One region of the Brevundimonas sp. LM2 genome, then DNA from elsewhere that is predicted to be linked to it. Evidence: predicted binding sites of a transcription regulator. Region 1 holds the regulator's gene; the other holds the start of a gene.
The links. The regulator LexA, encoded in region 1, represses DNA repair genes until DNA is damaged. The targets are predictions, from matches to a motif close to ATGTTCNCNANNTGTTCT.
Positions count from the first base shown of each region.

Region 2: the regulator LexA is predicted to act here: its motif matches at 4,999-5,016, upstream of dnaE (DNA polymerase III subunit alpha).

Region 1 is NZ_CP019508.1:2,118,923-2,126,388, reverse strand. It holds gene gltA (citrate synthase) at 1-45, opposite strand, end outside; gene gltX (glutamate--tRNA ligase) at 110-1,528, opposite strand; gene BZG35_RS10450 (ComEC/Rec2 family competence protein) at 1,527-3,698, shown strand; gene lexA (transcriptional repressor LexA) at 3,912-4,604, opposite strand; gene BZG35_RS10440 (DJ-1/PfpI family protein) at 4,785-5,399, shown strand; gene trpC (indole-3-glycerol phosphate synthase TrpC) at 5,402-6,190, opposite strand; gene trpD (anthranilate phosphoribosyltransferase) at 6,187-7,221, opposite strand; gene BZG35_RS10425 (aminodeoxychorismate/anthranilate synthase component II) at 7,226-7,466, opposite strand, start outside.
Region 2 is NZ_CP019508.1:2,276,553-2,284,018, reverse strand. It holds gene smpB (SsrA-binding protein SmpB) at 1-352, shown strand, start outside; gene BZG35_RS11275 (hypothetical protein) at 365-571, opposite strand; gene BZG35_RS11270 (uracil-DNA glycosylase) at 700-1,347, opposite strand; gene folK (2-amino-4-hydroxy-6-hydroxymethyldihydropteridine diphosphokinase) at 1,462-2,031, shown strand; gene rpoZ (DNA-directed RNA polymerase subunit omega) at 2,118-2,477, shown strand; gene BZG35_RS11255 (bifunctional (p)ppGpp synthetase/guanosine-3',5'-bis(diphosphate) 3'-pyrophosphohydrolase) at 2,597-4,759, shown strand; gene BZG35_RS18225 (hypothetical protein) at 4,781-4,897, opposite strand; gene dnaE (DNA polymerase III subunit alpha) at 5,176-7,466, shown strand, end outside.

The DNA.
Region 1 (7,466 bases):
ATAGGTCAGGGTCGCCGAGCCGGCGGAGTTGGAAGCTTCAGTCATCAGGCGCCCTTGCGAAGGTGTTCGGACCGGACGGGAAGACCCGGGCCGCGATGGTGATCCGCGATCATCTAGTCTGTTGCAACGCATCATCCAAGCGCCCCAGCGCCTCATCGCGTCCGAGGGCCGCCAGGGTCTTGGCGATGTCGGGCGAGACGCCGTCGCCGGTCAAGGCGGCTCGGACGGCCGGACCGATCTTGCCGAAGCCGACCGCTTCCTCTTCGGCGAAGGCCTTGAGCTCGGCCTCCAGCGCGAAGACGTCCCAGCTGGCGAACAATCGCAGCCGGTCCCGCAGGCGCGCGATGCGCTCGCCGGATTCCCCCACGAGCAAAGGCAAGGCCTTCTCGAAGATCGTCAGGGGCCTCTGGCGCAGGACGAAGCCGGTCTGATCCGCGAGTTCAAGCGCGGTCCGGGCCCGGTCCTTGACGAAAGGCATCGCGCGCAGAAGGCGCACCTCATCATGCTCGGCCAGGGCATGGCCGCGCGCCAGATGGATATCCAGCACCACCTTGGACAGGCGATCGTCGTCGGCCAGGCGGATCCAATGGGCATTGACGTGGGCCAGTTTGTCGAAGTCCAACCGGGCCGGGGCCTTGCCGACGCCGGCCAGGTCGAACCATTCGCGCGCCTGGTCGTCGCTGAACAGTTCGTCGTCGCCGTGGGCCCAGCCCAGGCGGGCAAGGTAGTTGCGCATGGCCTCGGGCAGATAGCCCATCTCGGCATATTCATGGACGGCCTGGGCCCCGTGGCGCTTCGACAGTTTCGCGCCGTCCGGCCCGTGGATCAGGGGGATGTGGGCGAAAGTCGGCCGGACCCAGTTCAGCGCGTCGTAGATGAGGGACTGACGCGCGGCGTTGTTCAGATGGTCGTCGCCGCGGATGACATGGGTGACGCCCATGTCGTGGTCGTCGACGACGACGGCCAGGTTGTAGGTCGGGGCCCCGTCGGAGCGGAGCAGGACCAGGTCATCCAGATCATCATTGCCCCAACTGACCTCGCCCTGCACCGCGTCGGCCACGCCCACACGGCCGGGAAGGGGGCGGCGAAAGCGCACGACGTGCGGTAGCGACAGGTCGTCGACGGTCGGTTCGCGGTCGCGCCAGGGGGACTCGAAGGTCCGGCGCTCGGCCTTGGCGGCGTCACGCAGCCGGCCCGTCTCCTCGGCCGAGGTGAAATCGCGATAGGCCGCGCCGCGCTCCAGCAACTGATCGACCACCTCGCGGTGGCGATCGGCGCGGGCGTGCTGGAACACCGGCTCCTCGTCGGCGAACAGTTCCAGCCAGCTGAGGCCGTCGAAGATCGCCTTGACGGCGTCGTCGGTCGAGCGCTCGCGATCGGTGTCCTCGACCCGGACCAGGAATTTGCCGCCGCGGCCCTTGGCGTAAAGCCAGTTGAAAAGCGCCGTTCTTGCACCGCCTATGTGCAGGGAACCGGTGGGCGAGGGGGCGAAGCGGGTGACGACGTGGGGGTCGGAAGAGGAGGTCATGAGGGGCGTGTCCGGACGGGCGGCCCTTATACCGCCGGATGCCGCAAAGCCCAGCCCGCGCGAAAGGGTCGTCACCTGGGTCGTCGACGAGGTGCGGGCGCAGGCGCTGCGCTGGCGGCTGCTGGCCCCGGTGGCGTTCGGCGGCGGGGCGGGGCTCTATTTCGCTCTGAAGAGCGAGCCGCCGCTGTGGCCCCTGATGCTGACGGCTGCCTTGATGCTGGCGCTCTGGCTGGGTGCGAAGCGGCGGGGGCTGGGACGGCGGTTCAGTCTGCCGCTGATGCTGCTGGCTTGCATGGCGTGCGGCCTGGCGGGGGCCAAGCTGCGCAGCGACCGGGTGGCCGCTCCGATCGCCCCGGTCCTCACCGCGCCGACCGTGATCGAGGGCTGGGTGGTCGATGTCGACAGCCCGGGCGACCGGGGGCATAGGGTCGTCGTGGCCCCGGTCCGGATCCGGGGGCTGGCCCCGGAGGCGACGCCGATCCGGGTGCGCGCGACCGTGCAGGGCGCGCCACCGGCGCCAGGGACCGCGATCCGCCTGTTCGCCATCCTCAATCCGCCGCCGCCGCCGGCCAGCCCGGGTGCCTATGATTTCGGCCGGGGGGCCTGGTTCGAGCGGATGGGGGGAACGGCCGTCGCCCTTGGGGAGACGCGCCCGGCCGTCCTGCCCCTGCCGCCGTGGCAGTTGCGGATGGCGATGCGGGTCAACGCCGCCCGATTCGGCCTGGCCCAGCGGATCGTCGACCGGCTGGGGGCGCGGACGGGCGGGATCGCGGCGGCCATGACGACGGGGCACGAGACCTGGATCCAGCGCGAGGACCTGGACGCCATGCGCGATTCCGGACTGGCGCACATCCTGTCGATCTCGGGCCTGCACATGGCGATCGTCGGCGGGTTCGCCTTCTTCCTGGTCCGGTTCGGGGTCGCCGCCTGGCCTTTTCTGGCGCTGCGGGTGTCCGGCAAGAAGGTGGCGGCGGTCGCGGGTCTGATCGCGGTGTGGAGTTATCTGGTGCTGTCGGGGTCGCCGGCCCCGGCCGAGCGGGCGGCGGTCACGGCGTCGATCGCCTTTGCCGGCATCCTGCTGGATCGGCCGGCCATCAGCATGCACGGGCTGGCGGTGGCGGCCATGGTGGTGCTGATGCTGCAACCGGAGGCCGTCGTGACGCCGGGCTTTCAGATGTCGTTCGCGGCCACGGCCGCCCTGGTCGCCCTGGCCGAGGCCTGGCCGCCCCGGACGCGCGAACTGTCTGTGCCCTGGCCCATCGCCATGGCGCAGTCGGCGCGGCACTGGCTGGTCGTGGCGGTGACGGCCAGTGCCGTGGCCGGGGCCGCGACCGGGCCGTTCGCGATACAGCATTTCAACCGGACCGCCGTGTTCGGCCTGATCGCCAACCTGGCCACCGCCCCGATCGCCGACTTCGTCCTGATGCCGGCCCTGGCGCTGGGCGTCCTGCTGGGGCCGGAGGGGCTGGGCGCGCCCTTCCTGTGGGTGGCGGGGCAGGGCGTGGAGGCCATGCTGGCGGTGGGGCACTGGACCGCCGGCCTGCCCGGCGCGGTGCGGACCATCGCCAGCGCGCCGGACGATGTGCTGCCGATCTCCTTCCTGGGCGTGCTGTTCGTGGCCCTGTGGGAGGGGCGGCTGCGTTGGCTTGGGTTGCCGTTCGTGTGCGCCGTGCTGCTGTGGCCGCGCGCGCCGACGCCGACGGTCTGGATCGGCGATGGCGGGACGAATGCGGCCTATAGCGAGGACAAACGAGCGGTCATCGTGCGGCCCGGCGTGCGGACCTTCGCCACCGACCTGTGGTCACGGCGGCGCGGTCTGACGGCGACGAATCGCGGCGAGGACGGCTGGGTCTGCGAGCGTTATGCCTGCGCGCCGGGGACCGGGACGGATGCGCCCATCGCCCTGTGGTGGGGCCAGACCGCGCCGGGCCTAGAGGCGCTGGCGGACCTGTGCGCCTCGGCTCCCCTGGTCAGCGTGCGGGCGACGGTGACGGTCCTGCCGGAGGAGTGCGCCGACACCCTAGTGCTGGACGGCGTTGATTATGCGCGGGGCGGGGCGGTTGAGCTGTGGCAGACGCCGCAAGGCTGGCGGGCGGTCTGGTCGGCGGAGGCGAGGGGCGACCGGCCGTGGAGCCGCGTTGGCGATCCGGACGCAGCTGACGTGCCATAGACACGCCTTTTGGAGCGCGGGAATTTCAGCCTCCACTCATCCCGGCGAAAGCCAGGATCCAGTGCTGGCGCGGGGCACGGCCTGGACCGCCTTCGCAACCAACCTCCGACGTGGAGCGCCCAAAGGACTGGGTCCCGGCTTTCGCCGGGATAGGCGGGGAGGAAAAGCGGGCTCTTTGCTCCTCCGCCGGGATCAGCGGAGCCGGGCGTGCCGTCAGTGATACTGGCGGATCAGGCCGACCAGCTTGCCCTGGACCTCGACCTGGTCGGGGCCGAAGATGCGGGTCTCATAGGCGCGGTTGGCGGGCTCCAGGGCGATGGAGTTGCCCTTGCGGCGCAGCCGTTTGAGGGTGGCTTCCTCGCCCTCGACCAAGGCAACGACGATCTCGCCGGAGGAGGCGGTGTCGACGCGTTTGATGACCACCAGGTCGCCGTTGAGGATGCCGGCCTCGATCATCGAATCACCCTCGATCTCGAGCATGTAGTGCTCGCCCGCGCCCAGCATGGCCTCGGGCACCGAATAGCGGCCGTGGTCCTGCTGGATGGCCGCGATGGGCACGCCGGCGGCGATCTTGCCGACCAGCACCAGTTCGCGAGTGTCGTTGGCGGGCTCGACCGGGCGGGGTCGTCCGCCGCCCTCGATGACGTCGGGGCGGAAGGGGGCACGGCCCCGGACCGGTCCAGTCGTGGCCTGTTCCGGGAGTTTGACGACCTCGAGCGCCCGAGCGCGGTGGGCGAGACGGCGGATGAAGCCGCGTTCCTCCAGCGCCGTGATCAGCCGATGGATACCCGACTTGGACGCCAGGTCCAGCGCCTCCTTCATCTCGTCGAACGAGGGGGAGACGCCGGTCTCCTTGATCCGTTCATGGATGAACATCAGGAGTTCGTGCTGTTTTTTGGTCAGCATGGTGGGGATCGCCCTCAGAACAAGTCGTGAACCGTTGTCGATGTTCTGTAAGTGTTCTTGCCTAATGTCAACTTAACGGTGGCCGGCGGTTTTTCACGTGCATTGCGGCCCCGCTTGGCCTCTCATCCACGGGTCGCGAGCGTCCCCGTGCCGGGAGACCGCGCCCTTATGGAGCGCACCGTGCGCATCGCCATCCTCACCTTCGACGGCTTCAACGAGCTGGATTCCTTCATCGCCGCCGGCATCCTGAACCGGATGCGCGCCAAGGGCTGGGAGACGCGCATCGCCGCTCCGACGCTGGAGGTGACCTCGATGAACGGGGTCACGATCCAGCGGCAGGAGCCGCTCGAATATGCGGCCGAGGCGGACGCGGTCCTGATCGGCAGCGGCATTCGTACGCGCGAGGTCGCAGCCGACCCGGCGATGCTGGCGCGAATCACGCTCGATCCAGCGCGCCAGCTGATCGGGGCCCAATGTTCGGGCACGCTGCTGTTGGCGAAATTGGGGCTGATCGGCCGGCTGCCGGCCTGCACCGACTTGACCACCAAGCCCTGGGTGATCGAGGCCGGGGTCGAGGTGCTCGACGCGCCGTTCGTAGCGCATGGCAATGTCGCCACCGCGGGGGGGTGCCTGGCGTCGCAATATCTGGCGGCCTGGACCATCGCGCGGCTGGCCTCGCTGCAGGACGCCGAAGAGGCGATCCACTATGTCGCCCCGGTGGGAGAGAAGGCGGCCTATGTCGACCGGGCGCTGGGCGTCATCGCGCCGTTCATGGAGCAGTCGCTGGCCGCCTGATCTCAGGCCAGCAGAGTGCGCGTCGCTTCTTCCACATCGCTCTGACGCATGAGAGATTCTCCAACAAGGATCGCGCGTGCACCCGCCGCCGCGACCTCGGCCACGTCGGCGGCCGTGAAGATGCCGCTCTCGGCGACCAGCAGGGCACCGGAGGGAGCCATGGCGGCGTAGCGGGCGGTGGCCCCCAGATCGACTTCGAAGGTGCGCAGCGACCGGTTGTTGATGCCGATCAGGTCGCCGCCCAAGGCCACGGCGCGGGCCATCTCGGCCTCGTCGTGAGTCTCGATCAGGGCGTCCATGCCGAATCGACGCGCCTCGGCCAGCAGGTCGGCGGCGAGGGCGTCGTCGACCATCGACAGGATGATCAGGATGGCGTCGGCGCACAGGGCGCGGCTTTCGGCCACCTGCCAGGGATCGACCAGGAAGTCCTTTCGCAGACAGGGCAGGGCGGTCGCGGCGCGCGCGGCGCCCAGATAGGCGTCGTGGCCCTGGAAGCTGGGCTCGTCGGTCAGGACGGACAGGCAGGTCGCGCCGCCCACCTCATAGGCGCGGGCCAGGGCCGGTGGATCGAAGTCGGCGCGGATCAGGCCCTTGGACGGGCTGGCCTTCTTGATCTCGGCGATCAGGGCCGGACGGCCGTCGTGCGAGCGGCGGCGCAGGGCCGCCAGGAAGCCGCGCGGCATGCCGGCGACCAAAGCCAGAGATTCGACCTCGGCCAAGGGGCGGGCGGCCTTGCGCTCGGCGACCTCGACCCGCTTGTAGGCGGCGATCTGTTCCAGGATGTCGGTCATGTGGCCTCGACCGGTTCGGGGGCCGAGGTGACGGCGGCCAGGGTCGTCAGAGCGGTGCGGGCGGACCCGTCATCGATGGCGCGGGCGGCCAGGGCCACGCCCTCTTTCAGGTCGGCGGCGTGGTCGGCGACGATCAGGGCGGCGGCGGCGTTCAGCAGGACGACGTCGCGATAGGGTCCGGCGGCCCCGTCCAGCAGGGCGGTCAGGGCGGCGGCATTGGTCTCGGCGTCGCCGCCGCGCAGGGCCGCGAGGTCGGCGCGGGGCAGGCCGGCGTCCTCGGGGGTGACGGTGAAGCGGTGGACGGCACCGTCCTTCCATTCCGCGACCGCGGTCGGGCCGGTCGTGGTCAGTTCGTCCAGGCCTTCGCCGTGGACCGTCCAGGCCCGGGCGGCCCCCAGATTGCCCAGCACCTGGGCGAGCGGCTCGAGCAGCCGCGGATCATAGACGCCCATGACCTGACGCCGCGCCAGGGCCGGGTTGGACAGCGGCCCGAGCAGGTTGAACACGGTACGGAAGCCGATCTCGGCGCGGATCGGCCCGACGTGGCGCATGGCCCCGTGATAGTGGGGGGCGAACAGGAAACAGATCCCTGCTTCGTCCAGCGCCCGCTTCTGGCGCTCCGGCCCTGCGGTCAGGTCGACGCCGAGGACGGACAGCACGTCGGACGAGCCGGAGCGAGAGCTGAGCGCGCGGTTGCCGTGTTTGGCGACCTTCAGGCCCGCCCCGGCCAGGACCAGGGCGGCGGCGGTGGAGATATTCCAGGTGTGCTGGCCGTCGCCCCCTGTGCCGCAGGTGTCGATGACCTCATACGGCTGATCGAAGGGGGTGGCGGCGGCGCGCATGGCGCGGGCGAAGGCGGTGATCTCGTCGACCGTCTCGCCCCGGATGCGCAGGGCGGTGACGGCGGCGGCGACCTGGGCGGGGGTCGGCTCGCCCCGCAAGCAGGCGGCGAAGAAGTCGCCGGCCTCGGTTTCGCTCAGCGTCTGGCCGTCGACCAGCCGGGCGAGCAGCGGCTTGAACCCTTCGGACATGGCCTCAGACCATGGCCAGGCGTTTGACGCCCGCCAGATCGAGGAAATTGGCCAGCAGGGCATGGCCGTGTTCGGTGGCGATCGACTCGGGGTGAAACTGGACCCCGTGTATCGGCCGGGCGTGGTGCTGGACGCCCATGATCTCGCCGTCCTCGGTCCAGGCCGTGACGTCCAGACTGTTGGGCAGGGTGGCGCGGGCCACGGCGAGGCTGTGATAGCGGGTGGCTGTGAAGGGGGTCGGCAGG
Region 2 (7,466 bases), 160 kb from region 1:
CCTGCGCATGGGGCGGGCCAATATCGCCGAGAGCTATGCGGCGGTGGAGGGGCGCGAGATCGTGCTGATCAACGCCGACATCCCGCCCTATGCCCAGGCCAACCGGTTCAACCACGAGCCGCGCCGCCCGCGGAAGCTGCTGCTGCACAGGAAGCAGATCGACCGGCTGATTGGGGCGGTCCAGAAGGATGGCCAGACCATCATCCCGCTGCGCCTCTATCTGAACGACGACGGCAAGGCCAAGCTGGAGATCGCCCTCGCCAAGGGCAAGAAGCTGCACGACAAGCGCGAGGCCTCGGCCGACCGCGACTGGGCCCGAGACAAGGCCCGGCTGATGCGGGACAAGGGCTAGGGCGCGCCGGGGCTAGAACGTGGCGGCGCGGCCCAGGGGCTGGGCGTCCACGACGCCCGGCATCTGCACGGCCTGGGCGCCGGATCCGTAGATGCCCAGCGGCGGCGAAAAGGCGCCTTCCGCGACGATCAGCGTCAGCGTCAGCGCGGCGGCGGCCAGCAGCGCCAACAGGCCGATTCGGCGCTCGCGGGCGGTGAAAAGCGAAGAACGGGTACGCATGAGCTGCCCCTCCCAAGGCGGCATTTCAACGCCGGCGGCACGGGGCTGTTCCGGCTTCAGGAGGGTACACCCGACGGGCTCTGATTCCTGTGTCTGGCGCACCACACTCGCCTTTTGGGCGAGGTGAATCAGGCCTTAGCGATGATCGCCCGGGCCCGCTCGAAGACGGCCTGGAACATCTCAGGCGTCAGCCGCCCCGTGTTCGTGTTCAGCCGCGAGCAGTGATAGCTGTTGAGCAGGACATAGCCGCCGACCTCGGCCTCCACGCCGTGGCCCGAGGCCATGGCCGAACCGGGCAGACCCAAGGCCTTCAGCACGCTGCGGCGCGAGACGTCGCCCAGGGTGACGATGACCTTCAGCCGGGGGAGGGCGGCGAGCCGGGCCTGCAGGAACGGGCGGCAGGTCGCCTCCTCGACCGGCAGGGGCTTGTTCAGCGGCGGGGCGCAGCGGACGGCGTTGGTGATCATGCAGTCCACCAGGGTCAGACCGTCGTCGGGCCGCGCGTCATAGGTGCCGGTGGCGAAGCCGGTCTTCAGCAGGGTCTGGTACAGGATCACGCCGGCGCCATCGCCGGTGAAGGGTCGCCCGGTCCGGTTCGCCCCCGTCCGACCGGGGGCCAGGCCGGCCACCAGGAGCCGCGCGTCGGGGTCGCCGAACGAGGGGGCCGGGCCGTTCCACCAGTCGGGGTTCTGACGCCGGTTCTCGGCGCGATAGGCGACCAGGCGCGGGCACAGCGGACAGTCGCGCGGCGGTTCGGGATCCGGTCGATCTGTCATGCCGGGAGCCCATTCGCGCGGATCGACGAGGCCTCTTCGCCCCCGATCACCGCCGTGTCATACTCGATCAGGTTCGATGGCCGGCGAAGGCGGCCGTCGTTCGGACAGGACGTCATGGGAATCACTCCGGAAACATCGACCTCGGACACCCAGGCGGGCCTCGTCAACATTGACGGCCCTCAGGGTCTGGACGAGGCCGTCTTCGTCGCGCTGGGGTGCAATGACAAGGGGGTCTGGGCCGACTGCCGCGAGGCGCTCGAGGCGGTCCTGGCACGATTCCGGTCGGAGGGGATCGATGTGGTCGCCCGGTCGTCCTGGTGGGCGTCCCAGGCCTGGCCCAACCCGAACGATCCGCCCTTCCTGAACGGCGTGGTTCTGGTCCGCACCGCCCACGACCCCCATGCCTTGATGGCGGCCCTGGGCCGGATCGAGGAGGCGTTCGGGCGCCGCCGCACGGCGCTCAATGCCCCCCGGACCTTGGACCTGGACCTGATCGCCTATGGGCGGGAACAGGGGGACTGCGGCGGCCTGATTCTGCCGCACCCGCGCGCGGCGGAGCGGCGCTTCGTCATGGGGCCGCTGGCGGAGATCGCGCCGGATTGGGTGCATCCTGTCGCCGGCCAGACGGCCACAGCCCTGCTGAGCGCGGCACAGGTGGGTCGGGATGCGCGCCCATTGGCCTGAAAACCCTATTCCGGCCCCTCTGGCGTTGCACAAACGGCTCTCCATCTGTATGCAACGCGGTTCTCCCCGCCGCCCGAGGATTCTGAATGGCTCGCGTCACTGTCGAAGATTGCATCCAGAAGGTGCCGAACCGGTTCGGTCTGGTCCTGCTGGCCGGAAACCGCGCCCGCGCGATCGCCAACGGCGCGGCCCTGACCCTGGATCGCGACAACGACAAGAACCCCGTCGTCGCCCTGCGCGAGATCGCCGACGAGACGGTGGTCCCCGCCGAGCTGCTGGAAACGGTCATCGTCGCCCTGCAGCGCGTCGACGAGCGCACCGAAGCCGAAGACGAGGCGGAGATCGTCGGTCTGCTGGCCGAGCCGCAACACATGAACATGGCCGAGGCCGAACTGATCCGCGCGCTGCAGAGCGACCGGGACGGCGGTCAGGAGGAGCGGTACTGACGGCTCAACCCGCCAACGGTATCACCATCCTCCCGGCGCGGTCCGGTCCGACCCCGCCGCCGACCCCCATTGCCAATGACGTCGTATCGCCGCCCGCATCCGTGCCGGCGGCGAAACGCATTCCGGTCTTGCGCCAGTTCGAGCTGATCGAGGCGGTCAAGGCCTATGATCCCACCGCCGACGAGGCCCTGCTGAACCGGGCCTATGTCTATGCGATGAAGATGCACGGCTCGCAGCTGCGGGCCTCGGGCGACCCCTATTTCGCCCATCCGATCCAGGTGGCGGGCATCCTGACCGACTACCGGCTGGACACGGCCACCATCGTCACCGCCCTGCTGCACGACGTGGTCGAGGACACCTCGGCCACGCGCGACGACATCGCCCGCATGTTCGGCGAGGAGGTCGCCGTCTTGGTCGAGGGCGTGACCAAGCTGTCGCGCCTTGAGCTGCAGGCCGAGCACACCCGCCAGGCCGAGAACCTGCGCAAATTCATCCTGGCCATCAGCCGCGACGTGCGGGTCCTGTTGGTCAAGCTGGCCGACCGTCTGCACAACATGCGGACGCTGAAATACGTCAAGCCCGAGAAGCGCGAGCGGATCAGCCGCGAGACGCTGGAGGTCTATGCGCCGCTGGGCCGGTCGATCGGCATCCATTCGATCGCGTCGGAGCTGGAAGAGCTGGCGTTCGAGCATCTGAACCCCACGGCCCGCACCGCCATCGAGCGGCGGCTGGAGGCGCTGAAGCTCGAGCACGGCCACGCCACAGAGGGTGTCGCCGCCGAGATCCAGCAGGTGCTGAGCGAGGCCGGGATCAAGGCCCGAGTCTATGGCCGGCAGAAGACGCCCTATTCGATCTGGAGGAAGCTGCAGCGCAAGTCGGTGGGCTTTTCCTCCCTGTCCGACATCTACGGCTTCCGCGTGCTGCTGGAGGTCGAGGACGACTGCTACCGCGCGCTGGGCGTCATCCACCGGTCGTGGCCGATGGTGCCCGAGCGGTTCAAGGATTTCATCTCCACGCCCAAGTCGAACAACTATCGCTCGCTGCACACCACGGTGGTCGGCCCCGGCGGCCTGCGCATCGAGATGCAGATCCGCACCGAGGCCATGGACCGGGTGGCCGAGGACGGCGTCGCCGCCCACTGGGCCTACAAGAACCAGTCCTATGGCTTCGACCAGGAGGCGATGGAGAAGGACGGCGGCCGCGACCCCCTGCAGAACCTGCGCCACCTCGTCCAGGTGATCGAGCACGGGGAGGGGGGCGAGGACTGGGTCGAGCACGCCAAGCTGGAGATGTACCTGGATCAGGTCTTCGTCTTCACGCCCAAGGGCCGGCTGATCACCCTGCCGCGCGGCGGCATGGCGCTGGACTTCGCCTATTCGGTCCACACCGAGGTCGGGGACACGGCCGTGGGCGTCAAGATCAATGGCGAGCTGAAGCCGATGCGCACCGCGCTGCAGAACGGCGACGTGGTCGAGATCATCCGCGGCAAGAAGCGCGAGGCCCCGGCCGACTGGCGCAGCCTGACCGTCACCGGCCGGGCCCGTTCGGCCATCCGCCGCCACATCCGCTCCTCCGAACGCGAGGAGTTCTACAAACTGGGCAAGACGACGCTGGAGCAGGCCCTGATCCGGGTCGGCAAGGCCCTGGCCGACGTGTCGCTGAAGTCCGTGGTCGAGACCCTGGCCACCGGCACCCAGGAAGACCTGTTCGACGCCATCGGCCGCGGTCGCCTGCCGGCCAACAAGGTCGTGGAGATGCTGTTCCCGGCCCTGAAGGGCACGCTGAACCTGGGCCAGGAACGCAAGAAGATCGCCGACGACAAGGCCCGTCTGTTCGTGCGCGGCGGCGGCCTGACCCCCGGCGTCAGCATCCATTTCGGGGCCTGCTGCACCCCCGTGCCCGGCGACCGCATCGTCGGCATCCTGGAGCCGGAAAAGGGCCTGACCGTCCACGTCATCGACTGCCAGCGCCTGGCCGATTTCGCCGACGACGATAGCGTCTGGCAGGATCTGCAGTGGACGCCCCAGGCCGAACAGGGAGCGGTGGGCATGGCGCGGCTGCGGGCCACGATGAAGAACGCCCCCGGCGTCCTGGGTCAGGTCGCCACCGTCATCGGCGAGGCCGGCGGCAATATCCTGAACCTGCGGATGGCGCACCGCCAGTCCGACTTCTTCGACCTGGACCTGGACGTCGAGGTGGCCGACGCCAAACACGCCACCAGCATCATGGCGGCGCTCCGAGCCAACCCGTCGGTCGACACGGTGGAGCGGTCGCGGGGGTAGTTCACCCCCGCGCGCGACGCCCTATTTCTTGCCGGGCGGCTGGGTGAAGGGCGAGGTCCCCACCGACACGGCCGGCTTGGGCTTCTCGGCCTTGGGTTTGCGGGTTTCCTTGTTCGACTTCACTTGACCCTTGGCCATGGCCGATACTCCAGACAGGCGCCGCCGGAAGGGCGATGCGCAGGGGTCGATCCTAGACATTTGCACAGCCGCCGTCGCCTCACATTCACAGGCTGTTGACGAGAACAAAAAGCCAACATAGAACAATGCCGGAACACGCAATCTGGGGATAAGCCGATGACACGGGTGGTTCGAGAGGGTCTGTCGCTTGCATCGTGCAGCGGCATTGTCTGGATGGTGTGGCAGGTCGCCCTGTTGGCGAGATGAGTCGCCTCCGGCCTGACATCGAGGTTCAGGCCATCACCGACGCCCCCGTCCAGACCGGTTTCGTCCACCTGAGGGTCCGCTCGGCCTATTCGCTGCTGGAAGGCGCGATCAAGGCGGGCAAGGTCGGCAAACTGGCGGCGGACGCGGGCATGCCGGCGGTCGGGGTGGCGGACCGGGTCAATCTGTTCGGGGCGCTGGAGTTCTCGGAAGCGGCCAAGGCCGTGGGCGTTCAACCCCTGATCGCCTGTGCCTTGCCGGTGACCGGGATCGGCGGCAGGCGGTCCGAGCGCTGGGCCAAGGTGCCGACCGTGGTGCTGATCTGTCAGGACGAGGCCGGCTGGCGCAACCTGTGCGCCCTGTCGTCGTCGGCCTATCTGGACGCCGGCGACGAGGAGCCGAACGTGGCCTGGAGCCAGGTGGTGGCGCGGTCCGAGGGGCTGATCCTGCTGTCCGGCGGTCCGGACGGCCCGGTTGACCCCCTGTTCGCCCACAACAACCCTATCGAGGGGGCCAGGGCCCTGGCGGCCATGGCGGAGGCCTTCGGCGACCGCTTCTATGTCGAGCTGCAGCGCCACGGCCTGCCGGACGAGGCGGCGGCCGAGCGGGGCCTGGTCGACTGGGCCTACGCCCACGACGCGCCGCTGGTAGCCACCAACGACGTCCACTACGCCCGGCGCGAGCAGGCCCGGTCGCACGACGCCCTGCTGTGCATCGCCGACGGGGCCTTCACCGGCCAGGAAGACCGCCGCCGCATCACCGACCAGCATTTCTTCCGCAGCGCCGCCGAGATGCGGACCCTGTTCGTGGACCTGCCCGAGGCCTGCGACAGCACGATCGAGATCGCCCGCCGCTGCGCCTTCCTGGTCAAGACCCACCCGCCGATTCTGCCCCGGTTCGACACCGGCGACGGCCGCACCGAGCCCGACGAGCTCATGCACCAGGCCCGCGAGGGTCTGAAGGCGCGGCTGAGGCTGGTGACGCCCTCGGCGCCGGAGTCCGAATACTGGACCCGGCTGGAGTGGGAGGTCGGGATCATCACCCAGATGGGCTTCCCCGGCTATTTCCTGATCGTGGCCGACTTCATCAAATGGGCCAAGTCGCACGGCATTCCCGTGGGACCGGGCCGGGGGTCGGGGGCGGGGTCTCTGGTGGCCTGGGCCCTGACCATCACCGATCTGGATCCCCTGCGGTTCGGCCTGCTGTTCGAGCGGTTCCTGAACCCCGAACGGGTCTCCATGCCCGACTTCGACATCGACTTCTGCCAGGAGCGGCGGGAGGAGGTGATCACCTATGTTCAGGAGCGCTACGGCAAGGACCGGGTGGCCCAGATCATCACCTTCGGTACCCTGCAGGCGCGGGCCGTGCTGCGCGACGTCGGCCGGGTGCTGCAGATGCCGCTGGGCCAGGTCGATCGTCTGGCCAAGATGATCCCCAACAACCCGGCCGCCCCGACCACCCTGGCCCAGGCGATCGAGATCGAGCCGCGCCTGCGCGAGGCGCGCGACACCGATCGGGCGGTGGCGACCCTGCTGGCGACGGCGCTGGAGCTGGAGGGGCTGTACCGTAACGCCTCGACCCACGCCGCCGGCATCGTCATCGGCGACCGGCCCCTGGTCGAGCTGACGCCGCTGTACCAGGACCCGCGCTCGGACATCCCCGCCACCCAGTTCAACATGAAATGGGTCGAGCCCGCCGGCCTGGTGAAGTTCGACTTCCTGGGGCTGAAGACCCTGACCGTGCTGGACCGGGCCCACGGCTATCTGTCGCGGCGCGGGGCGGCCCAGGACTTCAACCTGCTGCCGCTGGACGACACCCGGACCTATGAGCTGATGGCCTCGGGCCAGACGGTCGGGGTGTTCCAGCTGGAATCCCAGGGCATGCGCGACACCCTGCGCAAGATGCGCTGCGGCTCCATCGAGGAGATCACCGCCCTGATCTCCCTGTACCGGCCCGGGCCGATGGAGATGATCGACACCTATATCGACCGGAAATTCGGCCGGGCCGAGGTCGATTACCTGCACCCGACCCTGAAGGAGACGCTGTCAGAGACCTACGGCGTCATCATCTACCAGGAACAGGTGATGAAGATCGCCCAGGTCCTGGCCGGCTACAGCCTGGGCGAGGCCGACCTGCTGCGCCGGGCCATGGGCAAGAAGAAGAAGGAGGAGATGGATTTCCAGAAGGCGCGCTTCATCAAGGGCGCGTCCGAGAAGTCCGTGCCGGAGGCGCAGTCCGACTCCATCTTCGAACTGGTGGCCAAGTTCGCCGGCTACGGCTTCAACAAGTCCCACGCCGCCGCCTATGCGCTGATTTCGTACCAAAC